One region of the Rhodoglobus aureus genome, then DNA from elsewhere that is predicted to be linked to it. Evidence: riboswitches for the same ligand, from Rfam matches in the RefSeq annotation. Region 1 holds a riboswitch; the other holds the start of a gene.
What was found. A riboswitch is a leader RNA that binds a small molecule or an ion and turns the genes downstream of it on or off. The one in region 1 is predicted to bind thiamine pyrophosphate.
Positions count from the first base shown of each region.

Region 1 (7,885 bases):
TCCGTGTTGGCGGCACCCGCAACTTGACCAAGGTGGAGTTGGGCGCGGTATTGACGATCGCCCGTGACGCCGAGGAACAGTCGTGAACCTTGGCCGCATAACCGGGCAGGTGCGCATCGTTGGTGCTGGCCTACTTGGTGCCAGCATCGGGCACGGCCTGCGCGCTAAGGGTGTCGATGTGATCTTGCACGATGCGTCACGCAGCAACGCGACCCTCGCGATTGACTACGGGGCTGGTCGTGCGCCGCAATCCGACGATGCTCCGACGCTCGTGATCGTTGCTGTTCCGCCCGATGTCACGGCTGAAGTTGTTGCCCGCGAACTTGCGGCGTGGCCCAGGGCGACGGTATCGGATGTCGCCAGCGTAAAAGTGGGCGTGCTCGACGAGCTAATCGCGCTGGGTGTCGATCTCGATCGCTATGTTGGTTCGCATCCACTTGCCGGACGCGAACGTGGTGGTGCCAGTGCTGCCCGCGCCGATCTGTTCATCGGTCGACCGTGGGTGGTTGGGCGGGGAGAGCCTTTCCGTCGCCGTGCGGTTGAAGATGTGGTGATCGAACTCGGTGCGGTTCCGGTGGCGATGTCGGCGTCCGAACATGACAACGCGGTGGCTCTGATTTCGCACGTTCCTCAGGTGGTGGCGAGCCTGCTCGCGAACCGGTTGGCTGGAGCATCCGAAGCCGCCGTTGCTCTTTCTGGTCAAGGGCTGCGCGACACCACCCGCATTGCCTCAAGCGCGCCTGAACTGTGGGTGCAGATTTTGGGTGCAAACTCGGGGCCGGTTACCCAGATTTTGCGTGAGCTGCAGACCGAACTTGGTGTGGCGATTGATGCGCTGGAGGCTCCGGATGCGCCGGGCTCACGCCGCGCTATCGCCGAACTCTTGGCCGGAGGCAACGTGGGAGTCGCTCGTATCCCCGGCAAGCACGGCACGAGCAAGCACTTTAGCCAGCTCGTTGTGATGGTTGATGACAAGCCGGGGGAGCTGGCACGACTGCTGACCGAAATCGGCGAAGCCCAGGTGAACATGGAAGACTTGCGCCTTGAGCACTCACCGGGGGCCCAATTCGGCCTCGCCGAAATCTCGGTGTTGCCCGAAAAGGAAGCCCTACTTATTAGCGAGCTAGAAGCTCGTGGTTGGAAGATTGCAGAGACCTTAGCGTGAATAAAAACCCGTCGTTTGTTGTTGTGGCCGTCGATGGTCCGGCCGGCAGCGGAAAGTCGAGTGTGTCGAAAGCGACCGCTCGCGAGCTCGGCTTTGACTACCTGGACACCGGGGCCGCCTACCGCGGTTTGGCGCTGCACTGCCTCGACCGTGGTGTTGACACCCTCGGCCCGAGCAACGTGATCGATACCCTTCCACGCTTTGAGTACAGCATCGGGATTGACCCGGACAATTACTTTGTGAAGGTCGACGGGGAACTCGTGACCAACGACATCCGCGAACCTCGCATCACCGGCGTTGTGTCGAACATCGCGCGCATTGCTGAGGTGCGGGAATACATGGTTGAGCTGTTCCGCAGCATCATGGCTGGGAGCGAAAAGCCGGGCATTGTGGTGGAAGGGCGAGACATCACTACGGTCGTTGCCCCCGACGCTCAGGCGCGAATTCTGCTAACTGCCAGTGAAGAAGCTAGGATGGGAAGACGTGCGGCCGAACTCTCCGGAGAATCGAGCGCGACAACGGCGCAACAACTCAGTTATCGAGATGCGCAGGACTCCAAAGTCGTGGACTTCATGAACGCCGCAGAAGGAGTCATCACAATTGACTCTACCAATCTTGACTTCGATCAGACCGTGACGGCCGTCGCGAGTTTCGTTCGCTCCAGCATGTAACTAAAGGACTACCCATGGCCGATCATTCGCCCGCCGAAGACGACTTTCCCGAACTGAATCCGGCTCTCGTCGAACGACTTTCCGGCATGAACGAAGACGAGGCTGCGCAGCGCACCTCTGCTTTGCGCGCCGGCCTCAGTGACTACGAGCTCGACGACGAAGACCTTGAGGTTCTCGATTCGGCCAGTGACGATCCTGACGCGATCTACTACCTTCCCGCGCTTCCCGTGCTGGCCATTGTTGGCCGACCGAACGTCGGCAAGTCTGCTCTCGTCAACCGAATCATCGGTCGTCGTGAAGCTGTTGTTGAGGACACCCCCGGTGTTACTCGCGACCGTGTGAACTACAAGGCCGAGTGGAACAACCGTCACTTCACCATCGTCGACACCGGCGGTTGGGAGCCAGATGCTAAGGGCATCGACGCCTCCGTTGCAGCTCAGGCTGAGATCGCTATCGACCTCGCTGACGCTGTGCTGTTTGTGGTGGATGCCACGGTTGGCCCCACCTCGACCGACGAGCACGTTGTGCGCATGTTGCGTGCCACTAAGAAGCCCGTGATTCTCGTTGCCAACAAGGTTGACGACGTTCACCAGGAATCGGATGCCGCTTCACTCTGGAGCCTCGGCCTCGGACAGCCATGGCCCGCCTCCGCCGTTCACGGTCGCGGCGTTGCCGACTTGCTCGACCACGTGCTCACGGTTCTTCCCAAGATTTCAACGGTTGCTAAAGAAGAAGTGGGTGGCCCACGCCGCGTCGCTATTCTTGGTCGCCCCAACGTCGGCAAGTCGAGTTTGCTCAACAAGACCGCCGGTGAAGAGCGCGTTGTTGTTAACGATCTTGCGGGCACGACTCGTGACCCGGTTGATGAGCAGATCGAGCTTGGCGGAAAGTTCTGGCGCTTCGTCGACACCGCCGGTATTCGCCGCCGTGTTGCTTTGGCTCAGGGCGCAGACTTCTATGCAACGCTTCGCACCAGTGCAGCGTTGGAGAAAGCTGAAGTTGCTGTTGTTATCTTTGATGTCAGCCAGCCGCTCAGCGTTCAAGACCTCAAAATTGTTGACCTCGTGCTCGAATCGGGTCGCGCGCTCGTTCTGGCTTTCAACAAGTGGGATCTTCTCGATGACGAACGTCGTGACCTCCTTGAGCGCGAAATCGACAAGGACCTGTCGCATGTTGCCTGGGCTCCTCGCGTCAACATCTCGGCGAAGACTGGTCGCCACATGGAGAAGCTGGTTCCGGCCCTCGAACTGGCTCTGGAGTCGTGGGATACCCGCGTTCCGACCGGAAAGTTCAACGCGCTTCTTGCCGAACTTACGCAAGAGCACCCTCACCCGCTTCGTGGTGGCAAGCAGCCGCGCATCCTGTTCGGCACGCAGGCATCAAGCCGCCCGCCAACGTTCGTGCTCTTCACGACTGGATTCTTGGATCCGCAGTACCGTCGATTCATTACGCGACGTTTGCGTGAGATCTTCGGCTTCGACGGCACCCCGATCCAGGTCAACATGCGTGTGCGTGAGAAGCGCAAGCGCAAGTAGTTGTGCTGGTACCGCGCTCGTTTAGCGAGTGCGGTACCAGAAACGCCAAACGGCGAGTCATTCTCTTTCGAGAGCTGGCTCGCCGTTTCGCGTTAAGCAGTGGCCGCTAGTGATCCGCGGGTGCATCCTCGGGCGTCAGCTCAGACACCGGGCGCTTCATGAAGAAGGTGGCGACGACGGCGAAGAGTGAGATGATTCCGCCGGCCATGAAGGCGAGGCGTACACCTCCGGCTAGGGCGATGGTTTCTTCTGCACCGGCTGCGGCGAGCGATACGGATTGGACTGTCAGCAGCGCGATGAACAGGGCAGTTCCGGCGGCGGCGGCAAGCTGCTGCACAGTGCCGATGGTGGCGCTGCCGTGTGAGTACAGGTGCGGTTTGAGCGTGCCAAGCGCAGCGGTGAAGAGCGGCGTGAACATGAAGGCTAGGCCGATGCTCATGGGGATGTGGATTGCCATAACCAGGAACGGTGAGCTGGTTTCGGAGAGCGTAGTGAAGCTCCACAGTGCTGCACTGACGAGGATTGCACCGGGAACCATAAGGGGTCGCGGGCCCACTTTGTCGTAGAGCCGGCCGACGACGGGCCCCAGGAGGCCCATGATGAGGCTGCCGGGAAGAACGAGGAGTCCGCTTTGGATGGGCTCGAGCCCGAGGACCTGTTGCGTAAACATGGGCAGCAGGATGATGGTGCCGAACAGTGCGGCCATCATGACCATCATGAGGCTGATTGAGATCGCGAAGCCGGGTGCGGCAAAGGTGCGCAGGTCGAGCAGCGCGCTGTCGGTCTTCTGCAGTGTGATCTGACGCACGATAAAGAGCACGAGGCTAATCGCGCCGGCGGCGATGGGGATGGCGGGGGCGATGAGTACGGCAGTTCCGCTGGTGGATTCGCCGAGGCTGGAGAGTCCGTAGATGAGCCCGGAGAAGGCGACCGCGGAAAGGACGACAGACAACATGTCGATTGAGCCTTTGCGGGGCTCGGTGACGTTGGTGACCTTGGTGATGCCGAGAATGAGTGCGGTGACCGAGATGGGGATCATCACGATGAACACCCAGCGCCAGTCGAAGACGGCCAAGACGAGTCCCGCAACGGTGGGGCCGACGGCGGGTGCCATCGCCATGACGATGGAGACGTTTCCCATGGTTTTACCTCGAGTTGCCGGGGGTACGAGGGTCATCACTGTTGTCATAAGGAGGGGGAGCATCATGGCGGTGCCGGATGCCTGAATCACGCGGCCGACAATGAGCAGGAAGAACGTCGGCGAAATAGCGCCAAGCAGAGTACCGGCAGTGAACAGGGACATTGCTGTGATGTAGATGCTGCGGGTCGAGAAGCGTTGGATAAGGAATCCGGTTATCGGAATCACTACCGCCATCGTGAGCATGAAGGAGGTCGACAACCACTGGGCTGTGCTCGGCTCGATATTGAGGTCGGCCATGATGCGGGGGATAGCGACCACAAGCGAGGTCTCGTTGAGGAACACCACAAAGGTGGCCGCAAGCATGAGGGCGATGACGAGACGGTTGCGACCGCTGTGGTCGACCGCGGCATCAGCCACAGTCGTTTTCGCCCCGGGGAGCGAGATATTGCCGGTAATCGGCGCCAAGCTAGTCATGAAAATCCTGTCGTTGTGCAAGCGGTAGGACGAAGCAGCAGCCGGGATCGAAAAGGGTGCACAGATCTTGCGTCATCTTTATTGTCACGTAGGCCAACGACATCCGTGGCTGAAATAGTCCACATTCGCTTCCGCCTGAGGCGAACACGCCCCTGCGCTTACCCGCTATCGTGGAGGCACAACTTGTGACACGGGGTGCCCTGCGGGGCTGAGAACACACCCGTCGAACCTGATCTAGTTAGAACTAGCGAAGGGATGTCGTGCATGTCGCGTACGCCACCAAACCTACTGACCGCCACTCAAGAAGCGCTCGAGGCGGTGAGATCGACGTCGCCGCTCGTTCAGTGCATCACCAATAGCGTGGTGGTGGGCTTCACGGCAAATGCTCTGCTTGCGGTGGGGGCGGCTCCCGCGATGGTCGATGTTCCGGATGAGGCGAGCATGTTTGCCGGTGTTGCTTCCGGGTTGCTGATCAACCTCGGCACCTGTCGGGAAGAACAACGGGCCGCCGCCCTCGAAGCTGCCCCGGCTGCCATTGCGGCGGGAACACCCTGGGTGCTTGATCCTGTTGCGGTCGGTGTGCTGCCGGTTCGCACACCGCTGGCACACCATTTGCGCGATCTGGGGCCGTCGATTGTGCGGGGTAATGCGTCTGAAATTCTGGCTCTCGCCGAACTCGGTGCCGGGGGCCGTGGAGTGGACAGCACGAGCAGCGTGAATGACGCGATCACCGCCGCGCAACTTGTGGCTCGAGTGACCGGTGGTGCAGTCGCGGTTTCGGGAGCAACCGACCTGGTGACCGATGGCGTGAGTGTTGTGAGGCTCTCGAACGGGCATCCGGTGCTGACGAAGATGACGGGTGGTGGGTGTGCGCTCGGTGCTCTGATGGCGGCATTCGCTGCTGTAACTCCGGATAGCCTGACCGCTGCTGTTACTGCCACGAGCGTGTACACGGTGGCGGCAGATCTGGCGGCCGAACGTTCGGCACTGCCGGGCAGTTTTGCGGTGGCGCTGCTTGATGCGCTGAGCGAAGTGTCCGTTGACGATCTTGCGGCACGGGCGGTGTTCGCATGAGTGGCGGTAGTGCTGTCGGCGCCGGTTCGCTGACAGGCTATCGGGAAGGCATTGACCTCTCTGTCTATCTGGTGACTGATTCTGCGCAGGCTCGCGCGGCCGGACACGACCTTGTTGATCTCGTTTATGAGGCCGTTGCCGGGGGAGTGACGCTGGTGCAGTTGCGGGAGAAAGACATGCCTGCGCGCGAATTTCTCGACCTGGTGCTTCGGGTCTCTACCGCTGTGGCGCTGAAGGTTCCGGTGCTCGTGAATGACCGGGTTGACGTGTATCTGGCGGCCCGCGAAATGGGTTCCCGTGTTGCTGGGGTGCATGTGGGGCAGCACGACTTGCCCACTGCTTTAGTTCGCGCCCTTGTTGGCCCGGAGGCGATCGTCGGGCTGAGTGCTGCCAGTGAGGACCAACTGTTTGAAGCGGGGCTGAAGTCGGCGGGTGTTGACTACGTCGGTATTGGCGCGCTGCACCACACGACGAGCAAGAAAGATGCCCCGGAACAGCTGGGGCACGCCCGCCTGGCGGAGCTTATTGCCCTGAGCACACTGCCTTCGGTCGCGATTGGTGGGGTGGGGCCGGATGACCTCCCTCTGCTGCGTGCATCGGGTGCTGATGGTGCTGCGGTGGTGTCGGCAATTTGTGGCGCGGCTGATCCGCGGGAGGCGGCTCGGGCGCTCGCCGAAGCGTGGGCTGGCGAACCTGTGGGAGAGAGCGAAGGGGAAGACGCATGAGCGGCGGACCCATCGAAGCGCGTGTGTCCCGTGTCCCTCGCGTGCTGAGCATCGCCGGCAGCGATCCTTCGGGTGGTGCGGGCATTCAGGCTGATCTGAAGTCGATTGCGGCCAATGGTGGCTACGGTATGGCGGCGACAACAGCGTTGACGGTGCAGAACACGCAGGGAGTGCGTGGCGTGCATGTGCCACCAGCCTCATTTCTGCGCGAGCAGTTGGATGCGCTCAGTGACGATATAGCCATTGATGCGGTGAAAATCGGGATGCTTGCTACCACCGAGGTGGTTGGTGTCGTGCGTTCGTGGTTGGAGCAGGTGCGGCCACCGCTGGTGGTGCTCGACCCGGTGATGGTCGCGACGAGTGGGGACCGGCTGTTGGATGCGGAAGCTGAGCTGGCGTTACGGGAGCTGGTGCGGTTGTGTGACCTGGTGACTCCGAATATTCCGGAGCTCGCGATCATCGCCGCGGAACCTGTCGTCGAGACCTGGCCTGAGGTGCTGGCGCAGGCCGCGCGGGTGTCTGCCGCCTACGGGGTGCGGGTACTGGCTAAGGGCGGACACTTGAGTGGGGCTGAGGCTCCGGATGCGCTGGTGGATGCCCGTTCTGGGAACGTACCGGTCGTGACTGAGTTTGCCGGCATCCGCATAGACACCAGTAACACGCATGGAACAGGCTGTTCGCTCTCGAGCGCTCTGGCTACCCGCATTGCGGCGACGGGCGAGTGGGCTGCCGCGGTGGCGGAGTCGAAGCGGTGGTTGAGTGAGAGCATCCGTGCCGGGGCAGCGCTGCAGGTGGGGCGTAGGCATGGGCCCATCAACCACTTCGCGGGGATGTGGCAGCGCGGGGGTGTGGTGACGGCGCCGACGCCAGCTGAGGTGCGGGAGCACTGGTGGGCGGAGATTGCGAGCATCCGAGCGCAGATTGATGGGGGTGACTTTGTGCGTGCCCTGGGTGATGGTTCCCTCAAGCGTGGCGACTTTGTGTGGTACCTGGCTCAGGATGCGCTCTATTTGCGGGATTATGCGCGGGCGCTCGCCGAAGCAGCCCGACTGGCACCCACCACGGCGGAACAAGCGTTTTGGGCGTCGAGTGCTGAGGGC
Region 1 covers NZ_BAAAKW010000007.1:1,403-9,287, reverse strand. Annotated here, with positions in the region: gene ABD112_RS01330 (pseudouridine synthase) at 1-86, shown strand, start outside; gene ABD112_RS01325 (prephenate dehydrogenase) at 83-1,165, shown strand; gene cmk ((d)CMP kinase) at 1,162-1,836, shown strand; gene der (ribosome biogenesis GTPase Der) at 1,851-3,371, shown strand; gene ABD112_RS01310 (MDR family MFS transporter) at 3,478-4,986, opposite strand; TPP riboswitch at 5,168-5,259, shown strand; gene thiM (hydroxyethylthiazole kinase) at 5,251-6,060, shown strand; gene thiE (thiamine phosphate synthase) at 6,057-6,785, shown strand; gene ABD112_RS01295 (bifunctional hydroxymethylpyrimidine kinase/phosphomethylpyrimidine kinase) at 6,782-7,885, shown strand, end outside.

Region 2 (7,885 bases), on a different contig from region 1:
TCGAGATTCGTAGTAGCGGTGTGCGCCGCGCTCTACTTTGCCGCACTGGCGAGTCTCGCATTCGTGAACGCTCCAGGTTCCAACGGCCGGCTCTGGGTGTGGACCACGCTCGCCTTCATCCCCGTCGGAGCTTTTCTTGTCTGTATGTTTGGGCGTCGTCGCTGGTGGGCAGCGCTCGCCTTCAGCATTGTTGCGGCGGCTTGGCTTGAAGCCGCTCAAACCGTCTGGATGCCCGTGGGCTATGCCGATGTTGCCGACATTGTTCTCGCAAGTATCGGTGCTGGAGTTGGCGTCTCATCCGCTGCAGGTATCGCAGTGTGGCGCGAGCGCTCCCGGCGCACGCACATTTCGCCACGCGCACAGGCTGTCGGCAACCTTGCGTCGAACCGACGCGCCTCCGCTAGCAATTCGGCGGCACCGCTTAACCTCGACCGGTGACCGAAGACCGCTATTCGAACGATGTGCTCGCTGACTTTCGGCGAGAGCGCACCCCAACCGTGCTCCCCAAGGTTCCTATCGAGTCGGGGATGGTCGTTGAGGTTATCGCCGACGGCTACGTTGGAGCGCTTGTGCGGCACGCTAATGGCCTCATCGAACTCGAAGACCGCCATGGTCGTTCGCGTGCTTTTCCGCTCGGCCGCGGCTACCTTATCGACGGCGTCCCCGTCGAGCTGACCAAGCCTGTCGCTCAGGCAGCAGCTACCCGCACAACGGCATCCGGGTCATTCGCCGCCCCCGAACAGCGTGCCCGCACCGCGCTCGCGAGTCGCATCTACGTCGAAGGACGCCATGATGCCGAACTGGTCGAGCGTGTGTGGGGCGATGATCTTCGTGCTGAGGGCGTAGTTGTCGAATTTTTGGGCGGCATCGACGATCTCGAAGTGATCGTCGCCGACTTTGCCCCCACCTCCAAACGCAAGCTGGGGATCCTCGTCGATCACCTCGTCGCTGGCTCCAAGGAGAGCCGAATCGCGGATGCCGTTGGCCGAGGTAAATACGGCGAGCATGCACTCGTAGTCGGGCATCCATTCGTGGATGTCTGGCAGGCAGTGAAGCCTCAGAGCCTCGGAATTGCGGCGTGGCCCACAATCGCGCGGGGCACCGAGTGGAAGCACGGAATCTGCGAAGCCTTTGGCTGGCCGCACGACGACCAAGCCGACATTGCGCGGGCGTGGCAGCACATCCTCTCGAAGGTCACGAGCTATACCGATCTCGAACCTGCGCTGTTGGGGCGCGTTGAACAACTGATCGACTTCGTGACGGTCGACCAGGACTAGTAACGCGCACCCGGTGCGCTAGTCGAGTTGGGGCATAACCTCGCGTGCAAAGCGATCGAGCCTATTGATGATTAGACTGGGTGGCGAACACGGGAGTCCGGTGAGCCGGGCTGAGAGGGAGCTACTCAAAGCTTCGACCGTCGAACCTGATCTGGATCATGCCAGCGCAGGGAGCTGACACTCTTAATACCCGTGCCATTCATCAAATGAAAGGCACGAAAGTGACCACAACTGCACCATCCACTTCTCCGTCCACACGGCTTCGTTCGCGTTTTCAGTGGCGGGTGATCGACATCGTTGTTGCCAGCGTCATTGGCGTCGCCAGCGGGTTGATCTTCGTCGTCTGGAATGTCGCGTCCTCGCCAGCTATGGCACCGTTCGCAGCTTTGCTTCCAGGCCTGCAGGCCGTTGGTGGCGGCTTCTGGCTCTTCGCCGGGGTTCTCACGGCGCTCGTGATCCGCAAGCCAGGTGCCGCGATTTATGGCGAGATGGTTGCCGCCTCTGTTTCAGCCCTCATCGGCAACCAATGGGGCGCACTAACTCTCGTGAGCGGTTTCACGCAGGGCCTCGGCGCAGAAATCGTGTTCGCTGCTTTCCTGTACGCCAACTGGCGCGTCAGCGGAGCGATTCTCGCGGGCGCCGGTGCGGGCCTTGCGATGGCTATCACTGACCTTTTGCTTTGGTACCCGGGATCAGCGCTTCCCTTCATTGTCATCTACACGATCGCCGCTATTGTCGGCGGAATGCTCATTGCAGGTCTGCTGTCGTGGCTGGCCACTCGCGGGCTTGCCGCTACTGGAGCACTCAACCGTTTCGGTGCCGGTCGTGAGATTGCGAAACGGGTCTGAACCCCATTAGGCCTGTTGGCGTCACCGTCGAAGGATGGGGGTGGCGCCACTCCAGCAGGCTCGCTTGGGCGGTGCGTGGTCTAAATCTGCGCATTGAACCGGGCGAACGCGTGTTGCTCCTCGGTGAATCGGGGGCGGGAAAGTCGACGTTCCTCCATTCCCTTGCCGGGGTTGTTGGCGATGATGAGGGAGAGTCTGAAGGCTCCCTGCTAGTCGATGGCGAGCATCCCGCAGCCCATCGCGGTCGCACGGGGTTGGTAATTCAGGATCCGGACAGTCAAGTGATCTTGGAGCGCGTCGGTGATGACGTTGCTTTTGGATGCGAGAACCTGGGGGTGCCGCGTGACGAAATTTGGCGACGCGTTCGCCACAGTCTCGATCAGGGGGGACTCGATGTTGCGCTCGATCGCAACACGAGCGCGCTGTCGGGCGGTCAAAAGCAACGGCTTGCTCTCGCGGGCGTGCTGGCGATGCAGCCCGGGCTCATCGTGCTCGACGAACCAACGGCCAATCTCGACCCCCAAGGCGTCACCGAAGTTCGGGATGCCGTCATCAGAGTTGCAGAAGCTACCGGTGCCACCATCGTGATAGTTGAACATCGCGTTGCCGTGTGGAGCGAAGTCGTCGACCGTGTCGTCGTTCTTGCGGCCAGTGGGGGAACGATCGCCGATGGTTCGCCATCCGAAGTGCTCTCTCGTCAAGGTGAAGACCTCGCCGCCCACGGGGTGTGGATTCCGCAGTTTCCCCCTCCACGACCTCAGCGAAAGGAGCGTGCGGTACAGCAGACGCTCCTGACCACCCACGACTTGAGTGTCGGGCGAGGCAAACGCGCTGTCGCCCAACCGCGTGACCTCTCAATCTTGAGTAGCCACGCTCTTGCCATCACTGGCTCCAATGGCTCGGGCAAGTCGACCCTCGCCCTGACACTTGGTGGGCTATTGCCGCCTGTGAGTGGTGCTGTTGTGGCGAGTTCAGCGCTCGCGGCAGGGGCGGCCGAGCATCCGCTCAGATGGAAATCTCGTGAACTGCTCACACGCATTGGTACCGTGTTTCAAGACCCAGAACACCAGTTTCTTGCGAGCACAGTTCGGGCAGAGCTCGAAGTCGGGCCACGAGCACTAAAGCTGGGCGATGCAGAAATGGATGCCCGTGTCGACGAGTTGCTTACGCGGCTGAGGCTTGACCGGCTCGCCGACGCAAACCCCTTCACTCTGTCTGGTGGCGAGAAGCGCCGGCTGAGCGTGGCTACGGCGCTAGCAACACGGCCCCGGATGCTCGTTCTCGATGAACCAACGTTCGGTCAAGATTCTCGAACCTGGAGCGAACTGCTGGCGCTGCTTGCACGCCTCGTTGATGACGGCAGCAGTGTGGTTGCCGTGAGCCATGACCTCGATTTTGTTGCTGCTCTCGCGGATTCGACGGTGGCGCTCACATGATCCCCATCGCGTCCGTCAATCCGGTAGCAAAGCTCGGCGCCGGACTCATCGTCAGCCTGTTTTTGGTCGTCACAATCGACTGGGTTTCGGCGAGCACTGCTCTAGTTCTCGAGCTGGTAATCATCGCGTTTATGGGCATCGAACCGAAACGCTTCTGGCTGCGAACACTTCCCGTCTGGCTGGCGGCACCCCTTACGGCGCTCACTATCCTGCTTTACGGCCGCTACGACGGTGCGGTGTATTTCGAGTTTCTGCTCATCAGAATCAGCGACGGATCTATCGAGCTCGCCCTCGCAACCTTCCTGCGGGTGCTCGCTATTGGCTTGCCCGCTGTCGTGCTGTTCATTTCGATTGATCCCACCGACTTTGCCGATGGCCTTGCTCAGCGCCTACGGCTGCCCGATCGTTTCGTTCTCGGTGCTCTCGCCGCCGTGCGGATGGTTGGCCTCTTCTTGGATGACTGGCGTTCCCTCGAGCTGGCCCGTCGCGCGCGTGGCGTGGCCGACCGCGGTCGCATCCGTCGAATTGCGGGCCAGGGCTTTGCCCTGTTGGTGCTCTCGATTCGTCGCGGCAGCAAACTGTCGATCGCGATGGAAGCACGGGGCTTCGGCGGCGATACCCCGCGAACATGGGCACGGGAATCCCGCTGGGGGGCGACCGAATGGGCAACCATTGGTATCGGGGTACTTGTGGGGCTGACCGCTACTGTGGTCGCTGTGCTTACGGGAAGTTGGAATTTCATTGTTGGATAGCGTGCGCGGTGCTGCTGCGCCCACACCAACGAGCACAACTAGTGCCCCTCACTCGCGCTGGCGTTGTCTCATCGACGGCCGCTCCGGTTCAGGCAAGACCGAACTCGGGCGTGCGATCGCTGCGGCCTGGCCCGAAGTGCAACTGATAAAGCTTGACGACTTTTACCCTGGCTGGGATGGCCTCGATGCGGCAAGCGCGATGGTGCCGCGGATCCTGAGCTCGCTTCGATGGCAAGAGTGGGATTGGGTCACAAACGAGGCGGGGGAGTGGCACGAGCTCGACGGCAATCGTCCGATCGTCGTCGAAGGGGTTGGGGCGTTGAGTCGTGCATCCAAGCCCCTCGCAGACCACACAATCTGGGTAGAGCTCGACGATTCAACCCGCAAGAAGCGAGCGCTTGAGCGGGATGGTGAGACCTACGCTCCCCACTGGGAACGCTGGGCTCGGCAAGAGCTTCTCTTCATCGCGCGCGAAAAACCGAAGGCTCTCGCCGACGAGATACGTGACGGAAACCTCGCTGCTAGCTGGCCTTAGTCCAGCGTTGAATGAAATCCGTTCCGCGTGGGTTGACTGTCAGCACATCTGCTTCGCAGGTGAGAACGAGCCCGAGCATGTCATCGAAGTCGCTGCGCGGGATCGTGTAGGCGAGCTCTTCTACGGGCTCGTCATTGAGCACAGCCGAAGTCTCAATTTCGTAATCTGAGACGTCCCAGTCACGGGGGATTGCGACATCCACGTTGATCAAAGCCTTGCCTGCAACGGTGCCGTTGTAAGCCTGCGTGATCGTCATGACTTGGTCTTTCTTGGGTGTCGCGGTAATCGTGAACACCAGATCTGACTCAATCGTGAGATAGCCGTCTTCTTGCCACGTCATCGTTTGACCGCCGCTGGACTCCACCGCGGTGGCAGGAACATCTTGCGCGGGCAGCTCGACAAGAAGTTTTTCGGAGAGATCGGTGGTGTCGAGTTCCCAAGTGTGACCCTGAGCGCAGAGTTGCATTGCCGTGGGAGGCTCGCTGGTATCAGCGGGCTCGATCAGGGCACAGCCCGATACCACCAGCAATACTGCGGGCGCCATCAACAACGCAGTGGAGCGCTTGCTCGACATCATAAATCCTCCTGAAACTCGGGACACTCACGAAATCCTACGCGGTCATAACCGCAAGACAGCTTAACTGTCGCTACGCCCACCCGAGTTCGTGCAGCTGCTCATCGTCGATGCCGTAATAGTGCGCGATCTCGTGCACCAGAGTGACGTGAATCTGCTCTCTCAGCTCGTCTAGTGTTTCGCAGATCGCCACGAGCGGTTCCCTAAACAGGATGATACGGTCGGGCAGCTCACCAAAGCCATACTGGCCGCGCTCCGTCAGGGCAACACCGTCATACAGGCCGAGCACGTTGAGAGAGCCATCCTCTGGGCGCGCCTCAGTGACAAAGACAACATTCTCCAAGCCCTCAACTATCTCGTCAGCAAGCGCATCAAGACCCTCGACAACAAGTGCCTCGAACTGTTCTTCGTCGAGATTCTCCATAAGTACAGTTTGCCAGTCGAGGCTGAGGGCGAGGCCAAGGAGGATGCCCCTCCAGACAAGTGGATGCGGTGCTCGACGAACCGCGGCCGTTAAACAAAACAGTGACTTGGCACTGGATGAAATCACGGTGTGAAACAAAATCACTGTGTGAGATCACGCGTGCCAAGCCACTGTTTTCTTGGGGTGAACGACGGGGCTCGAACCCGCGACTTCCGGCTCCACAAGCCAGCGCTCTACCAACTGAGCTACGCCCACCAAGGTTGTTTTTCGCCCTTCGGCGATAAGCAACTCTACTAGTGTATTACAGCCGCGAGGCGAATCCATCCACTACGTCAGCGGAAATTGTCTTGACCTGTTCTGTGGTCGGTCCTGGTTCTCCGACGAAGACGGCCTTGCGGTAGTACTCGAGCTCACGAATCGACTCAAGGATGTCGGCGAGGGCGCGGTGGCCGCCATCTTTTGCCGGGGCGTTGAAGTAAACGCGCGGAAACCAGTGCTTTGACAGTTCTTTGATCGACGACACGTCAATGCTGCGGTAGTGCAGGTGGCTGTCGACGCGCGGCATGTACTTCGCCAAGAAGGTGCGGTCGGTGCCGATGGTGTTGCCGGCCAGCGGAGCCGAACGAGGATTGGGCACGTACCGCACGATGTACTCGTTGACGGCAAACTCGGCATCGGCTAGCGAGACCCCGTTGGGCATCTCTTCGATGAGGCCGCTGGAAGTGTGCATTTGGGTGACAAATTCACCCATGTTGTCGAGAGCAGCCGCGCTCGGCTTGATGACGATCGTCATTCCCTCATCGACAGGAACGAGGTCGTAGTCGGTGATGACCACTGCAACTTCGACGAGTTCGTCGATTGCGACATCCAGTCCCGTCATTTCGCAGTCGATCCAGACCAGATATTCAGCTTGTGATGCCATAAGTCGATTCTACCGTTGATGCGGTGTCGCCAGCGTTCGCCCAACCTTGTCTGATAAAACTGGAGCATGACCGAATCAGCTCCCACACTCGCGCACGGCGACGAGTACATCGTGTTTTATGTCGGCGGCCCCTACGACGGCCAGAACGATACGCGCATTGCGACTGAATCGGGGTGGGATGATTATGTGACCCTGATCGTGGCAGACGCCGAAGGATCAGAAACTCAACTGCGTTACGACGGCCCTGTTGCTAAGCAGGTCGGCGAACAGGTTCATGTGACCTACACGTGGGACAAAGCCGACAGCGACCCCCTGGAAGACCTTGACGAACGAAACGATCTCTAAGCCTGACGCGCAAGCTGCACAGCCACGCGACGCACAACACGACGCTGGTTCGCAGGCGGTTGTCTCGAACGACCAGAGCGCCGTCGAGGAATCACGGCCAACAGTGCTGTTCTTCTCTTCGGCGTTTTGTGATCCCTGCGCAACTGCGCGCAACACTCTTGAGCAGGTCTCGAAGCTTGTAACGCGCGTGGACTATGCAGAGTTGGATGTCGCCCGCCATTCAGATGAGGCAGAACGCGCTGGCATCGTTTCAACCCCCACCATCGTGATTGTCTCAGCCAATGGCGATGAGGTGTTTCGGGCGCAAGGCGCCCCAACGGTGAATCAAATGCTTGTTGCGCTCGCGAAAGCGATGTAACGCTTCGACACGCTATCGTTTAAGCCGTACACCCCGCCCTCGTAGCTCAGGGGATAGAGCAGGAGCCTTCTAATCTCTTGGTCGCAGGTTCGAATCCTGCCGAGGGCACTCGAAAAGAGGGGCGGTCGATGATGACCCAACCGAATAGGACGAATGCGACTGCCGCGAGCGTTGCGGAGTTCATTTCGACGGTCGATTCTGAGCGGCGCCGACAGGAAGCGGAAACGCTGCTGGAGATCTTTGGGCGTGCATCTGGCAAGCAGGCGGTGATGTGGGGCCCGTCGATCATTGGTTTTGGGTCAAGCCATTACCGCTATGCCACCGGCAGGGAAGGCGACACCGCGACTATTGGTTTTTCGCCCCGCAAGTCAAAGATTTCGCTATACACGGCGCGCAATTTTCGCGAGTTCCCTG
Region 2 covers NZ_BAAAKW010000026.1:79,756-87,640, forward strand. Annotated here, with positions in the region: gene ABD112_RS06870 (VanZ family protein) at 1-438, shown strand, start outside; gene ABD112_RS06875 (DUF3097 domain-containing protein) at 435-1,277, shown strand; TPP riboswitch at 1,357-1,467, shown strand; gene ABD112_RS06880 (ECF transporter S component) at 1,484-2,125, shown strand; gene ABD112_RS06885 (ABC transporter ATP-binding protein) at 2,197-3,561, shown strand; gene ABD112_RS06890 (energy-coupling factor transporter transmembrane component T family protein) at 3,558-4,313, shown strand; gene ABD112_RS06895 (nucleoside/nucleotide kinase family protein) at 4,315-4,848, shown strand; gene ABD112_RS06900 (hypothetical protein) at 4,835-5,425, opposite strand; gene ABD112_RS06905 (metallopeptidase family protein) at 5,496-5,846, opposite strand; tRNA gene ABD112_RS06910 (tRNA-His) at 6,026-6,101, opposite strand; gene orn (oligoribonuclease) at 6,148-6,768, opposite strand; gene ABD112_RS06920 (oligoribonuclease) at 6,835-7,113, shown strand; gene ABD112_RS06925 (thioredoxin family protein) at 7,091-7,471, shown strand; tRNA gene ABD112_RS06930 (tRNA-Arg) at 7,507-7,579, shown strand; gene ABD112_RS06935 (DUF1801 domain-containing protein) at 7,600-7,885, shown strand, end outside.
Region 2: linked by a shared signal. The riboswitch ahead of ABD112_RS06880 (ECF transporter S component) and the one ahead of thiM (hydroxyethylthiazole kinase) in region 1 are both predicted to bind thiamine pyrophosphate.